One region of the Pseudomonas sp. GW823-FHT04A03 genome, then DNA from elsewhere that is predicted to be linked to it. Evidence: predicted binding sites of a transcription regulator. Region 1 holds the regulator's gene; the other holds the start of a gene.
What was found. The regulator FliA, encoded in region 1, starts transcription of late flagellar genes. The targets are predictions, from matches to a motif close to CTAAAGTTTNNNNNNNNNNNGCCGNTAA.

Region 1 (7,766 bases):
CGGCACGCTCAACGGCATTACCGCCAAAGATCCGGCTTTCGGCCTGGAGGCGGTGTGGATCGAAGTCAGTCAGCGCGCGCAGGCACAATCGCTCGGTTATACCGTGGTCGATGCCAGCACCGTGGTTGCGACCCACTTGAACCAGATTCTGTACAAGCACTCCAGTGAGCTGATCGGCCACGAAGAAGTGCAGCAACTCATGCAATTGCTGGCCAAGAGCTCGCCGAAACTGGCCGAAGAGCTGGTGCCGGGCGTGGTCACGCTGTCGCAACTGCTCAAGGTATTGCAGGCGCTGCTGGCCGAACACGTGCCGGTGCGCGATATCCGCAGCATTGCCGAAGCCATCGCCAACAATGCCGCCAAGAGTCAAGATACCGCCGCTTTGGTGGCCGCTGTGCGGGTCGGCGTATCCCGCGCCATCGTCCAAAGCATTGTAGGGACTGAGTCGGAGCTGCCAGTTATCACGCTGGAGCCAAGGTTGGAACAAATATTGCTCAATAGTCTGCAGAAGGCAGGACAAGGCTCGGAAGAGGGCGTTCTGCTGGAGCCGAGCATGGCCGAGAAGCTGCAGCGTTCGCTGATCGAAGCGGCGCAGCGCCAGGAAATGCAAGGTCAGCCGGTGATCCTGTTGGTAGCAGGCCCGGTTCGCGCGATGCTCTCGCGCTTTGGTCGCCTGGCAGTTCCCGGACTGCATGTGCTGGCCTACCAGGAAATTCCGGACAACAAGCAAGTGACCATCGTTGCGACAGTAGGGCCCAACGGCTGAGGTAGTGGTTTATGCAAGTTAAGCGTTTTTTCGCCGCCGATATGCGTCAGGCCATGAAGCTGGTTCGTGATGAGCTGGGCGCTGATGCCGCCATCATTGGCAACCGCCGCATTGCCGGCGGCGTCGAGCTGACGGCGGCGCTCGATTACAAACTGTCGGCGCTGGCCCCGCGTGTTCCGAACATGGAACTCGAGGATGAGCTGCGCAAGACCCAGTCGCGCATCGTCACCGCCCAGGCCGAACTGAGCCTGCGTGGCGAAGCCGACGGCAACACCAATCGCCAGCTGTTCGCCGGGCTGCCGTTGACGGCCGGCCTGCCGCTGACCGCTGCCGAGCCGCTGACCGAACCGACCTACGAGGCTCCGGCCCGTCCAGCCCCGGCGCCTGCAGCGGTTTCCGCTGGCGTCGACCCGCGTGCTCTCGACTCGATGCGTTTCGAGCTCAACAGCCTGCGCGAGCTGATGGAAGTGCAACTCGGCACCCTGGCCTGGAACCAGCTGCAAGGCAGCCGTCCGGCTCAGGCCAACCTGTACCGTCGTCTGCAACGCATCGGTTTGTCCGGCCCGCTGTCCCGTGATCTGCTGTCGATGATCACCGAGATCGACGAACCTCGTCAGGCCTGGCGCATGCTGCTGGCGCACCTGGCGCGGATGATTGCCGTACCGGAAGTCGAGCCGCTGGAAGAGGGTGGGGTGATTGCCATGGTCGGCCCTGCCGGCATGGGCAAGACCACCACCCTCGCCAAACTGGCCGCCCGTTACGTGCTCAAGTACGGCGCGCAGAACATCGCGCTGGTGAGCATGGACAGTTTCCGTATCGGCGCGCAGGAGCAGCTCAAGACTCTGGGTCGCATCCTTAACGTTTCGGTGACCCACGTCGATCCGGGCCAGTCCCTGGTGCAGGCGCTGGATCCACTGCTGCGCAAACGCGTGGTGCTGATCGATACCGCCGGCCTGCAAGCCAGCGATCCGGCACTGCGCATGCAGCTGGAAAGTCTGGCCGGTCGTGGCATTCGGTCGAAAAATTATCTGGTCCTGGCAACCACCAGCCAGAAACAGGTTCTAACCGCCGCTTATCACAGTTACAAGCGTTGCGGGCTGGCCGGGTGCATCCTGACTAAACTGGATGAGACGGCCAGCCTTGGCGAAGTGCTGAGCCTGGCGATCAGTCACGAACTGCCGGTCGCCTACCTGACCGATGGGCCGCGTATTCCGGATGATCTGCATCTGCCGCGCCGTCATCAACTGGTCAGCCGCGCCGTCAGTGTGCAAATGCAGGAAGAACCCAGCGAAGAAGCCATGGCTGACATGTTCGCTGATATCTACCACAGTCCGACCAAGCAGGTTGGCTGAGGTAATGAACCGTTTTTGTACCTACATCGATGGTCTGCCATGCATTGTTCCGGTTGTGAACGCGCAGCCAGTAATGTGGCCTCCGTCTATGCAAGACAAGGTAAAGAAATAACATGGGCAGCATGCATCCCGTACAGGTGATCGCGGTGACCGGCGGCAAAGGTGGCGTCGGCAAGACTAATGTGTCAGTGAACTTGTCCCTGGCCCTGGCAGAGCTTGGCCGTCGGGTCATGCTGCTGGACGCCGACCTGGGGCTGGCGAACGTCGACGTTCTGCTGGGCCTCACACCCAAACGCACCCTGGCCGACGTGATCGAAGGCCGCTGCGAGCTGCGCGACGTGCTGTTGCAAGGCCCCGGCGGGATCCGCATCGTGCCGGCCGCTTCCGGCACCCAGAGCATGGTTCACCTGAGCCCGGCCCAGCATGCCGGCCTGATTCAGGCGTTCAGCGACATCGGCGACAATCTCGATGTACTGGTGATCGACACCGCTGCGGGTATTGGTGACTCGGTAGTCAGTTTTGTTCGCGCAGCCCAGGAAGTGTTGCTGGTGGTCTGCGACGAGCCGACCTCGATCACCGACGCCTACGCGCTGATCAAGCTGCTCAACCGCGATTACGGCATGAACCGCTTCCGCGTCCTGGCCAACATGGCCCAGAGCCCGCAGGAAGGTCGCAATCTGTTCGCCAAGTTGACCAAGGTCACGGATCGCTTCCTCGACGTCGCCCTACAATACGTCGGCGCAGTGCCCTACGACGAAAGCGTGCGCAAGGCGGTGCAGAAGCAGCGTGCGGTCTATGAAGCCTTCCCGCGTTCCAAGTGCGCACTGGCGTTCAAGGCGATCGCACAGAAGGTCGACACCTGGCCGCTGCCCGCCAACCCGCGCGGTCACCTCGAATTTTTCGTCGAGCGCCTCGTGCAGCAAACGGCAGGACCTGTGCTATGACCGCCAGCGGTATGAACCTTTACAAAAAGTCGGCGCGTGACGCGCAGTACGAGCTGATCGAGCGTTACGCGCCACTGGTCAAACGCATCGCCTACCACTTGCTGGCGCGATTGCCGGCCAGTGTGCAGGTCGAAGACCTGATCCAGGCCGGGATGATCGGCCTGCTTGAAGTCTCGACCAAATACGACGCCAGCAAGGGCGCCAGTTTTGAAACGTACGCGGGCATCCGGATCCGCGGTGCGATGCTCGATGAAGTCCGTAAGGGGGACTGGGCACCGCGCTCGGTTCACCGCAATACCCGTATGGTCAGCGACGCGATTCGCTCGATTGAAGCTAAAACCGGCCGTGACGCTAAAGATCACGAAGTTGCGGCCGAACTCCAATTGAGTCTCGACGATTACTACGGGATTTTGAACGACACCCTGGGCAGCCGGCTGTTCAGTTTCGACGACCTGTTGCAGGACGGCGAACACGAAGGGCTGCACGAGGATGGCGCCAGTGCTCATCTGGAGCCGTCGCGCGATCTGGAAGACGAACGTTTCCAGGCCGCGCTGGCGGACGCGATTGCCAATTTGCCGGAGCGTGAGCGACTGGTGTTGGCGCTGTACTACGACGAAGAGCTGAACCTCAAGGAAATCGGTGAAGTCCTTGGCGTCAGTGAATCGCGGGTCAGCCAGTTACACAGCCAGTGCGCGGCCCGCTTGCGGGGGCGTTTGGGGGAGTGGCGAGCGCGCTGAAGGCAGTGTGGGGACACTGCGAACGAGGCTGGTGCGGTGGTGAACGGCACCGGTCTTGCTCTGTTGTGCTCCAGACAGTCATCGAGTGTTTTGCCGGATTGATTGAAATGGCGCGTCCAGGTGCTGGACGCGTTTAAGACTGCTTGGAGGTCGAATTGAACAAAGACATGAAAATCCTCATCGTTGATGACTTCTCAACGATGCGGCGGATCATCAAGAACCTGTTGCGTGATCTCGGGTTCACCAACACCGTTGAAGCCGACGATGGCACCACCGCCATTCCGGTGCTCAACAGCGGCAGCATCGACTTTCTGGTGACCGACTGGAACATGCCTGGCATGACCGGTATCGACCTGCTGCGCCACGTGCGCGCCGATGAAAAGCTCAAGCACCTGCCAGTGCTGATGGTGACCGCTGAAGCCAAGCGCGAGCAGATCATCGAAGCGGCCCAGGCCGGCGTTAACGGCTATGTGGTCAAACCTTTCACGGCCCAGGCGTTGAAAGAAAAAATCGAGAAGATTTTCGAACGCATCGGCTGATGAACGCGCGGGGGAGCTATGGAGCATAAAGAATCTTCACAGGGCGACTTCGAGTCGACCCTGAAAAAACACGCGGTCGAACTGGTCGAAAGCCTTGAAAAGGGCAGGTTCGGCGACGCTGTGCAACTGATCCATGAGCTCAATCAGACCCGTGACCGTGGCCTGTACCAGGAAGTGGGCAAGCTCACGCGTGAACTGCACAGTGCGATCGTCAATTTCCAGATCGATCCGCACATGCCGCAGGCTGAGGAAGTGTCGCAAATCACCGACGCTACCGAGCGCCTGGGCTACGTGGTCAAACTGACCGAAGCTGCCGCCAACCGCACCATGGATCTGGTGGAAAGCGCGACCCCTGTGGTCAATGGCCTGGCTGACGAAGCCCAGGCCTTGAGCGCCGATTGGGGCCGCTTCATGCGCCGTGAGGTCGGGGCTGAAGAGTTCCGTGAACTGGCGCGCCGGGTTGACGGTTTTCTGGCACGCAGCAGCGCGGACAACCGCGCGGTGTCGAGCAATCTGAACGACATTCTGCTCGCCCAGGATTACCAGGACCTCACAGGCCAGGTGATCAAGCGCGTGACCCAATTGGTCACCGAAGTCGAAAGCAACCTGCTCAAGCTCGTGCTCATGGCCAGCCAGGTGGACCGCTTTGCGGGCATCGAACATGACCGTGCGGCGATGCTTGCTGAAAAAGATCCACAAAAACATCTCTCGCAGGGTGAAGGTCCGCAGATTCATGCCGATAAACGAGAAGACGTTGTGTCCGGTCAGGACGATGTGGACGATTTGCTATCCAGCCTTGGATTTTGAGTTTTTTTGGGTTTTTAGACCTGTAGGAGCACCCCATTAATGAGCTTCGGCGCCGATGAAGAGATCCTTCAGGATTTCCTGGTTGAGGCCGGCGAGATTCTTGAGCAACTGTCCGAACAACTGGTCGAGCTGGAAAGCCGCCCGGATGACGCAGATCTGCTCAACGCAATTTTTCGCGGTTTCCACACTGTAAAAGGGGGCGCCGGCTTCCTTCAGCTCAACGAGCTGGTGGAGTGCTGTCACATCGCCGAAAACGTGTTCGACATCCTGCGCAAGGGTGAACGACGCGTCGATGCAGAACTGATGGACGTGGTGCTCGAAGCGCTGGACGCGGTGAACAGCATGTTCAGCGAAGTCCGCGATCGTAGCCCGATCACCGCCGCCACCCCGGAACTGCTGGCCGCCCTGGCGCGTCTGGCTGAACCGCAATCGGCGGATGAAGCCCCGGCTTCGCCTGTTGCCGAGATGATCGAAGAACTGGTCGTCGAAGGCGATTCGGGTGACATCACCGATAACGAATTTGAACAGTTGCTGGACTCGCTGAACGCCGTCAAGGCCGAAGCCGAAGCCCCGGCGGCTGCCGCTGCACCTGCTTCCGATGAAGCGGCCAGCGATGAAATCACCGACGCCGAGTTCGAGTCGCTGCTCGACCAGTTGCATGGCAAGGGCCAGTTCGCGGCTGACGCCGTGGCTCCGGCCGCTGCGGCACCTGCTGCTCCGGCGGCGGGCGACAGCTCGGACATCACCGACGACGAATTCGAAGCCTTGCTTGATCAGTTGCACGGCAAGGGCAACTTTGCCGTCGATGCGCTGGAGTCGGCGATTGCTTCGGTTCCTGCGCCTGCTGCCCCGGCAGCAGCTGCGGCCGGTAGCGATCTGATCACCGACCACGAGTTCGAATCGCTGCTCGACGATCTGCATGGCAAAGGCAAGTTCACTGACGTTGCCACCGGTGCCGTCGTGACGGCCGGCAATGCTTCGGCGGTTGCAGCGCCTGCCGCCAAGGCCCCGGCCGCTGCGGCAAAACCTGCTGCAAAAGCGCCTGAGCCGAAAGCCGAACCGGCCAAACCGGCTGCCGCCGCTGCACCGGCTCCGGCCCGTGCACCGGCGACGCCGCCACCGGAAAAACCGGCGAGCGAAGCCGAGACCACCGTACGTGTGGACACCGCGCGTCTCGACGAAATCATGAACATGGTCGGCGAGCTGGTGCTGGTGCGTAACCGTCTGGTGCGCCTGGGCCTGAACAGCGGCGACGAGTCGATGCAGAAGGCCGTGTCGAACCTCGACGTGGTCACCGCCGACTTGCAGACCGCCGTCATGAAGACCCGGATGCAGCCGATCAAGAAAGTCTTCGGCCGCTTCCCGCGTCTGGTTCGCGACCTGGCACGCCAGCTCAAGAAAGAGATCAACCTGGAACTGGTGGGCGAAGAGACCGACCTCGACAAGAACCTCGTCGAGGCACTGGCCGACCCGCTGGTCCACTTGGTGCGCAACGCGGTCGACCACGGCATCGAGTCGCCGGAAGAACGCGAAGCGTCGGGCAAGGCCCGTGGCGGCAAGGTGATCCTGGCGGCCGAGCAGGAAGGCGACCACATCCTGCTGTCGATCTCCGATGACGGCAAAGGCATGGACCCGAACGTCCTGCGTGCCATCGCCGTGAAGCGCGGTGTGATGGACAAGGATGCCGCCGATCGCCTGAGCGACACCGAGTGCTACAACCTGATTTTCGCCCCGGGTTTCTCGACCAAGACCGAGATCTCCGACGTGTCCGGCCGCGGTGTCGGCATGGACGTGGTGAAGACCAAGATTTCCCAGCTCAACGGTTCGATCAACATCTACTCGACCAAGGGTCAGGGCTCGAAGATCGTCATCAAGGTGCCGCTGACGCTGGCGATCATGCCGACCCTGATGGTGATGCTCGGCAACCAGGCGTTCGCGTTCCCGCTGGTGAACGTCAACGAAATCTTCCACCTCGACCTGTCGACCACCAACGTGGTGGACGGCCAGGAAGTGGTGATCGTGCGGGACAAGGCGCTGCCATTGTTCTACCTCAAGCGCTGGCTGGTCAGCTCCGCCGCTCACGAAGAGCAGCGCGAAGGCCATGTGGTGATCCTTTCGGTGGGCACCCAGCGGATCGGCTTCGTCGTCGATCAACTGGTCGGCCAGGAAGAAGTGGTCATCAAGCCATTGGGCAAAATGCTCCAGGGAACTCCGGGCATGTCCGGCGCCACCATCACCGGTGACGGCCGCATTGCACTGATTCTCGATGTTCCGAGCATGCTCAAGCGTTACGCCGCACGGCGTATTTGAATCCGGGGCGGCGGGGCGACAACGTCCCGCCGCACCTAATGGAGTGTTTATGGCAGTCAAAGTCCTGGTGGTGGACGATTCGGGTTTTTTCCGCCGCCGCGTCTCGGAAATTCTTTCAGCGGATCCGAGCATCCAGGTTGTCGGCACGGCAACCAACGGTAAAGAGGCGATCGATCAGGCCCTGGCCCTCAAGCCGGACGTGATCACCATGGACTACGAGATGCCGATGATGGATGGCATCACGGCCGTGCGGCACATCATGCAGCGCTGCCCGACGCCGGTGTTGATGTTCTCCTCGCTGACGCACGAAG
Region 2 (7,766 bases), on a different contig from region 1:
GACTAGGACTGAGTTTAGTCTTAATTCAGTCCTGAGTCAGTCCGAGGTGACAAGCGTGTCGAGCGTTGTTCCGTCTTCGCGGGTTCAAGTGCGAAGACGGCTTCGAACGACTTAGATCCGGAAACTACCCACCAACTGCTTGAGTCGAGCAGCCTGCTGCTCCAGATCCGCACAAGCCCGCAGCGTCGCCTGCAAGTTCTCCACGCCTTCCTGGTTCAGCGTGTTGATCTCATTGATATCAACGTTGATCGACTCGACCACCGCTGTCTGCTCTTCCGTCGCGGTCGCTACCGACTGGTTCATGCCGTCGATTTCGCCGATGCGCTGGGTCACGCTGCCCAGGCGTTCGCCGGCCTGGTTGGCGATGCCGACGCTGCTTTCGCTCTCACGCTGGCTCTCGGTCATGATGCCGACCGCCTGACGCGCGCCGACTTGCAGCTCTTCGATCATCTTCTGCACTTGCTGCGCCGAATCCTGGGTGCGGTGCGCCAGGTTGCGGACTTCGTCGGCGACCACGGCGAAACCACGACCGGCTTCACCGGCACGGGCCGCTTCGATGGCGGCGTTGAGCGCCAGCAGGTTGGTCTGCTGGGAGATGCTGGTGATCACTTCCAGAATCTGCCCGATGTTCACGGTGTTGCTGTTCAGGGTTTCGATGTTGCCGCAGGAGTCGCTAATTTTCGCCGACAGCTGTTGCATCGCGTGGATGGTCTTATCCACCACCTGCTGGCCGTCTTCGGCCAGGCTGCGCGCATCGCTGGAGTGTTGCGAGGCGAGGGCGGCGTTCTGGGCGATTTCCTGGGCGGCGGCGCCGAGCTGGTTGATCGCGGCGGCCACGCTGTTGGTGCGCGAGGCCTGCTGGTCGGAGTTGAACATCGACGAGTTCGACGCCGCGACCACGCGCAGGGCGACTTCGTTGACCTGCCCGGTGGCCGACGACACTTCGCGGATCGAGGTGTGGATGCGCTCGACGAAACGGTTGAACGACAGCCCCAGCGCACCGAATTCATCGTGGCCGTGGATGGTCAGGCGTTTGGTCAGGTCACCTTCGCCTTCGGCGATGTCGTGCATGGCGCGGCCCATGGTCAGCAGCGGCTGCATCAGCACGCGGATCAGCATGCCGAGCAGGGCGATGATGATCACCACAGCGATGATCATGGCGATCAGCGCCGAGGTGCGGAATTCGCTGAGCATCGAGAACGCGGTGTCCTTGTCCAGCACCAGCCCCACGTACCAGTCGGCCGACGGCACGCCGTTGACGCGGGTGAAGGAGATCAACTGGGTCTTGCCGTCGAACTCGACTTCCTTCAGGCCCGGGCTGACTTTCGGCGCGCCGTTGGGATAGGCCTCGGCCAGGGTCTTGAGCACCAGTTTGCTGTCCGGGTGGATCAGGATCTTGCCGTCGGCACCGACGATGAATGCGTGACCGTGGCCGCCGAAGTTCAGCGAGTTGATGATCGCGCTGACGCTCGACAGATCAATGTCGGCGCCGGCCACACCGATCATCTGGCCCTCGCGCTGCACCGGGGTAGCGACGGTGATCACCAGTTTGCCCGACGAGGCGGCGATGTACGGTTCGGTGACGATGGTCTGTTGCGCAGCGTTGGCCGCCTTGTACCAGCCACGGGCGCGCGGGTCGTAATCCGGCGCGCGGTTGCCGGCCGGGACCGAGAACATCACGCCGTCGGCGCCACCGAAGTAGCTGAGCTGGAAATTGCCGGTGTAGGCGGGCAGGTCGATGATGCGTTTCAGGCTGGTCGGAGCGTTGCCGTCGGCGACAACCTGTTGCGCCATCGATTGCAGCAACTGAATGCGGCTTTCCAGCCAGGTCTGGATGTTGCTGGTGGTCAGGCTGCCCAGTTCCTGCATCGACGCTTCGGTGCTGCTTTGCAGGGCTTCGCGCTGGCGATAGTCGTTGAACAAAATGAAACAGGCGAACGCAACGGCCACCACGAGGGCGGCAGCCAACAAGATCTTGTGGCTGAATTTCATGTTTCTGGTCATTAAGTGAGCTACCGCGAAGGGGCTGGTCAAGAAAGGGCGGCAATTTGCCACACTATCGGGCTTTGCGCTGCTCTTATTTCGACCGCTGCGCGCCAAAGATTAGGCGCCTTTTGCGAAATGCGACGAAATGCTCAATAGCCTTACAAACTGTCTGATTTACCGGCGAAAGCCGGACGAGCGGGCTAACAAATAGCCAGCCTCCCAGGGAACCAGACAGGGGTTTTCTCTTCTAAGCTTCTGGTTGGCGCCATGCCATCCCCCTTCCGTTCCAGGAGTTACACCATGTCGCTGCGATCTATCGCCCTGCTGTCGTTTTGCGTGCTGTTGGCCGCATGCAGCAAGGTCAATCAGGAAAACTATTCGAAGCTCTCGGCCGGCATGGCCAAGGCCGAAGTGGAGACGCTGCTTGGCAAGCCCACCGATTGCTCGGGCGCGCTCGGCATGTCCAGTTGCACCTGGGGCGACAAGAACAGCTTTATCAGCGTGCAGTACGCCGGTGACAAAGTGCTGATGTTTTCCGGCCAAGGCCTGAAGTAAACCGGGGCTACGCGCCCACGGGAGAAAAACAATGAAGCGGTTATTGCTTGTCCTTTTTGCCGGCCTGGTATTGGCCGGCTGCGCCACGACCGGTGAAGATCCGCTGGCGCCGAAGACGGTCAACAGTGTCAATCTCAAGCGTTACCAGGGCACCTGGTACGAACTGGCGCGTCTGCCGATGTATTTCCAGCGCCATTGCGCGCAATCCGAAGCCCGTTATTCCCTCAAGCCAGACGGCAATATCGCGGTGTACAACCGCTGCCTGACGGCGGACTGGACGTGGGAAGAAGTCAAAGGTACGGCTTATCCACAGGTGCCGGGCAAGACCGACAAGCTGTGGGTCGAGTTCGATACCTGGTTCTCGCGTCTGATTCCGGGTGTGGCGAAGGGGCAGTACTGGGTGCTGTACGTCAGCGATGACTACAAGACCGCCCTCGTCGGCGACCCGAGCCGTCGCTACCTGTGGCTGTTGTCCCGCACGCCGACCGTCAACGGTGTGGTGCGCGAGGAACTGCTGAGCAAGGCGCGTCAGCAGGGTTACGACACCACGCGCCTGATCTGGCGTACGTCGGATCAGCAGATGGCCAAGACGTCCAACTGACGCGCAACAAAAAACCTGTGGAGGTTGCCCTCCACAGGTTTTTTTGTGTCAGCCCAAAAGCTCTCGCAGAACCTGGGTGAAGGCGCGATTGCTGTCTTCCTCCCCGGCATGTCGCCCCTCGCACACGACCCACTGACCATTGACCAGCACGTCGCGTACCTGACGATCGCCACCGGCAAACAGCCAGCGATTGAGAATCCCGTCACCGCTGGCCGTGGCCAGATACGGATCGTTGCCATCGAGCACAATCCAGTCAGCCCGCTTGCCGACTTCCAGCGCGCCGATCGGCTGGCCCAGCGCCTGAGCGCCACCGTCCAGCGCTGCGTCATACAGCGTACGGCCGACCATCGGCTGATCCGCGCCATACAAGCGGTTGCGCCGCTGATCGCGCAGACGCTGGCCGTATTCCAGCCAGCGCAGTTCTTCCACCACACTCAACGACACATGGCTGTCGGAGCCGATGCCCATGCGCCCGCCCTGAGCGAGGAAATCCACCGCCGGGAAAATCCCGTCGCCGAGGTTGGCCTCGGTGGTCAGGCACAGGCCGGCGATGGCGCGACTCTTGGCCATCAGCGTGACTTCTTCCGGATTGGCGTGGGTCGCGTGAACCAGGCACCAGCGCTGATCGACTTCGGTGTTTTCGTACAGCCATTGCAGCGGACGACGACCGCTCCAGCTCAGGCAGTCGTCGACTTCCTTCTGCTGTTCGGCGATGTGGATGTGCACCGGGCATTGCTTGTCGCTAGCCGCCAGCACTTCGCTGATCTGCTGCGGCGTGACCGCACGCAACGAGTGGAAGCACAGTCCCAGCGACTGCGCCTTTTGCTGCGCCAGCAGGGGTTGCAGACGTGATTGCAGTTTCAGGTAATTTTCGGTGCTGTTGATGAAACGGCGCTGGCCTTCGTTCGGCGTCTGGCCGCCGAAACCGCTGTGGCTGTAGAGCACGGGCAGCAATGTCAGACCGATGCCGGCGGAACTGGCCGCCTGGCTGATGCGCAACGCCAGTTCGGCCGGGTCGGCGTAAGGCTGGCCGTTGTGATCTTGGTGGACGTAATGGAATTCGGCGACCGAGGTGTAACCGGCCTTGAGCATTTCGATGTACAGCTGACGGGCAATCACACCGAGCTGGTCGGGGCTGATTTTTCCGACGAGCCGGTACATCAGATCGCGCCAGGTCCAGAAACTGTCGTTGGGATTGCCGGCCACTTCCGCCAGTCCCGCCATCGCTCGCTGGAACGCATGGGAGTGCAGATTCGGCATCCCCGGCAGCAGCGGACCGCTCAACCGTTCGGCGCCGTCTGCGGTGGAATCGGCCTGGATTCGGGTCAACACGCCATCGGCGCTGACCTCGAGACGTACATTGTTGGCCCATCCGTTAGGCAGCAGCGCGCGTTCGGCAAAGAAGGCGGACATGGTTCAGCACCCCATCGTGTGTTATTTGTATATACATATACAGACGTTTGCCTGCCCGGTAAACTCCGGCAAGCTAGCAACTTTCATCCAATGAACAGGGATCCACCGTGCCGACTCCGCCTCCAGTCTCCCCGTTGGCCGCGAACATGGGCGACAGTCCGGCGCCCTTGTACGCCCGCGTCAAACAGATGATCACCCAGCAGATTGACAGCGGTAACTGGCCGCCGCATTACCGCGTGCCGTCGGAAAGCGAGCTGGTCAGCCAGCTGGGTTTCAGCCGCATGACCATCAACCGCGCGCTGCGGGAAATGACCGCCGACGGTCTGCTGGTGCGCATGCAAGGCGTCGGCACTTTTGTCGCCGAGCCGAAGAGCCAGTCCGCGCTGTTCGAAGTGCACAACATCGCCGACGAAATCGCCTCCCGTGGCCATCGCCACACTTGCCAGGTGATCACCCTGGAAGAAGAGGCCGCCGGTTCCGAGCGCGCGCTGGCGCTGGACATGCGCGAAGGGCAGAAGGTCTTTCACTCGCTGATCGTGCACTACGAAAACGACATTCCGGTGCAAATCGAAGACCGCTTCGTCAACGCGCTGGTCGCCCCGGAATACCTCAAGCAGGATTTCACCCTGCAAACGCCTTACGCCTACCTGAACCAGGTCGCGCCGCTGACCGAAGGCGAGCACGTGGTCGAAGCGATCCTTGCCGAAGCGTCTGAATGCAAATTGCTGCAGATCGAAAAAGGCGAGCCTTGCCTGCTGATCCGCCGTCGTACCTGGTCGGGTCGTCAGCCGGTGACGGCGGCGCGCCTGATTCACCCTGGTTCCCGTCATCGTCTGGAAGGTCGGTTTCATAAATAGAGAGCATAAATGAGTGAAGTGAAGGTTTTACGCGCTGAAGGCTACCCGCGCATGCCGTGGAAAAACGGCGGCGGCAGCACCGAGGAAATCACCCGTGACGCTGGCGCTGGCCTCGACGGTTTTGGCTGGCGTCTGTCGATTGCCGACATCGCCGAATCCGGCGGCTTCTCGACCTTCGCCGGTTACCAGCGGGTCATCACGGTATTGCAGGGCGACGGCATGACCCTGTGTGTCGACGGCGACGATACCCGGCCGTTGTTACCCCTCGACCCGTTTGCCTTCAGCGGCGAAAGCCAGGTGTCTTGCACCTTGCTCGGCGGCGCGATCCGCGACTTCAACCTGATCTACTCGCCCCAGCGTTACAGCGCACGCTTGCAATGGCTGGACGGCGAGCAGCGGTTTTTCAGTTCGGCCAACACCGTGCTGGTCTTCAGTGTCAGCGAACTGCTGGAGGTCACGGTCGGTGACAGTGCATCGCAACTCGGCCGCCATGACTGCCTGCAACTGGACGGTAACACCGGGCTGACGGAGATTGCCGTCAATGCCGGCTGCTGCGTGATCGAGCTGTCCCCGCGCTGATTCGTTCACTCGCCCTGAGTGGGAACGATCAAAAACCGCTGCTTTGAAAGCAGCGGTTTTTTTTCGTCCCGACGTTCCCGAAATGCGCACCAACTTGTTACCGAACGCCCCAGCGTGGCGCAAAACCACGCTTTCGTAACAACCTCTCGCTACCCTCAATCCACCCCGCGAAAAATTTCATGAACGCCAGAGCCCTTGATTCAGGCGCTCTCCAGCCCTGTCCGAAGTTTTTGTTGAACGGTCCTCCAACAAGTTGGCCGCTTGATTGCATATGCTTGTATGTACAAGTAAAGACGTATGCGTATGAGTCGATCGAGACTCTCCGCAGCGTCCACTGATTCGCTTGTCGCGCACTGATGCGCACAGGCTGCTCGCCCACTGCCAGGGTTGGTTTGAATTGATCGCTGAGGAGTCTTTTTCGTGACTGACAACAAAACCACTAAGTTTCGTGACGTCGAAATCCGTGCCGCCCGCGGCAACAAGCTGACCGCCAAGAGCTGGCTGACCGAAGCGCCGCTGCGCATGCTGATGAACAACCTCGACCCGGAAGTCGCCGAGAACCCGAAAGAGCTGGTGGTCTACGGTGGCATCGGTCGCGCTGCGCGTAACTGGGAGTGCTACGACAAGATCGTCGAGAGCCTGACCAACCTCAACGAAGACGAAACCCTGCTGGTGCAATCGGGCAAGCCGGTCGGCGTGTTCAAGACCCACAGCAACGCCCCGCGCGTACTGATCGCCAACTCTAACCTGGTGCCGCACTGGGCAACCTGGGAACACTTCAACGAACTCGACGCCAAAGGCCTGGCCATGTACGGCCAGATGACCGCCGGCAGCTGGATCTACATCGGCAGCCAGGGCATCGTCCAGGGCACCTACGAAACCTTCGTTGAAGCCGGTCGCCAGCACTACAACGACAACCTCACCGGCAAATGGGTACTAACCGCCGGCCTCGGCGGCATGGGCGGCGCCCAGCCACTGGCCGCGACCCTCGCCGGCGCCTGCTCGTTGAACATCGAGTGCCAGCAGATCAGCATCGATTTCCGCCTCAAGACCCGCTACGTCGACGAGCAGGCCAAAGACCTCGACGACGCGCTGGCCCGCATCGCCAAATACACCTCCGAAGGCAAGGCCGTTTCCATCGCCCTGTGCGGCAACGCCGCTGAAATCCTTCCGGAACTGGTCAAGCGCGGCGTGCGCCCGGACATGGTCACCGACCAGACCAGCGCCCACGACCCGCTCAACGGTTACCTGCCGGCCGGCTGGACCTGGGACGAATACCGCGCCCGCGCCAAGACCGAGCCAGCCGCTGTGGTCAAGGCCGCCAAGCAATCGATGGCCGTCCACGTCAAAGCCATGCTCGACTTCCAGAAGATGGGCGTGCCGACCTTCGACTACGGCAACAACATCCGTCAGATGGCTCAGGAAGAAGGCGTCGAAAACGCATTCGATTTCCCGGGCTTCGTACCGGCCTACATCCGTCCGCTGTTCTGCCGTGGCATCGGCCCGTTCCGCTGGGCTGCGCTGTCGGGTGATCCGCAGGACATCTACAAGACCGACGCCAAAGTCAAAGAGCTGATCCCGGACGACGCCCACCTGCACAACTGGCTGGACATGGCGCGCGAGCGCATCAGCTTCCAGGGTCTGCCGGCGCGTATCTGCTGGGTCGGCCTGGGCCTGCGCGCCAAGCTCGGTCTGGCGTTCAACGAAATGGTGCGCAGCGGCGAGCTGTCGGCACCGATCGTGATCGGTCGCGACCACCTCGACTCCGGCTCGGT

Region 2: a site for FliA is predicted at 2,080-2,107, ahead of AC1Q9F_RS14410 (methyl-accepting chemotaxis protein). Genes of this name have one in related genera too.

What each region holds. Positions count from the first base shown of each region.
Region 1 is NZ_JBXAIV010000011.1:107,364-115,129, forward strand. It holds gene flhA (flagellar biosynthesis protein FlhA) at 1-766, shown strand, start outside; gene flhF (flagellar biosynthesis GTPase FlhF) at 778-2,118, shown strand; gene fleN (flagellar synthesis regulator FleN) at 2,232-3,062, shown strand; gene fliA (RNA polymerase sigma factor FliA) at 3,059-3,799, shown strand; gene AC1Q9F_RS23405 (chemotaxis response regulator CheY) at 3,967-4,338, shown strand; gene AC1Q9F_RS23410 (protein phosphatase CheZ) at 4,357-5,145, shown strand; gene AC1Q9F_RS23415 (chemotaxis protein CheA) at 5,185-7,455, shown strand; gene AC1Q9F_RS23420 (protein-glutamate methylesterase/protein-glutamine glutaminase) at 7,505-7,766, shown strand, end outside.
Region 2 is NZ_JBXAIV010000004.1:390,206-397,971, reverse strand. It holds gene AC1Q9F_RS14410 (methyl-accepting chemotaxis protein) at 112-2,004, opposite strand; gene AC1Q9F_RS14405 (hypothetical protein) at 2,287-2,541, shown strand; gene AC1Q9F_RS14400 (lipocalin family protein) at 2,573-3,142, shown strand; gene AC1Q9F_RS14395 (formimidoylglutamate deiminase) at 3,191-4,555, opposite strand; gene hutC (histidine utilization transcriptional repressor HutC) at 4,702-5,412, shown strand; gene AC1Q9F_RS14385 (HutD/Ves family protein) at 5,422-5,991, shown strand; gene hutU (urocanate hydratase) at 6,412-7,766, shown strand, end outside.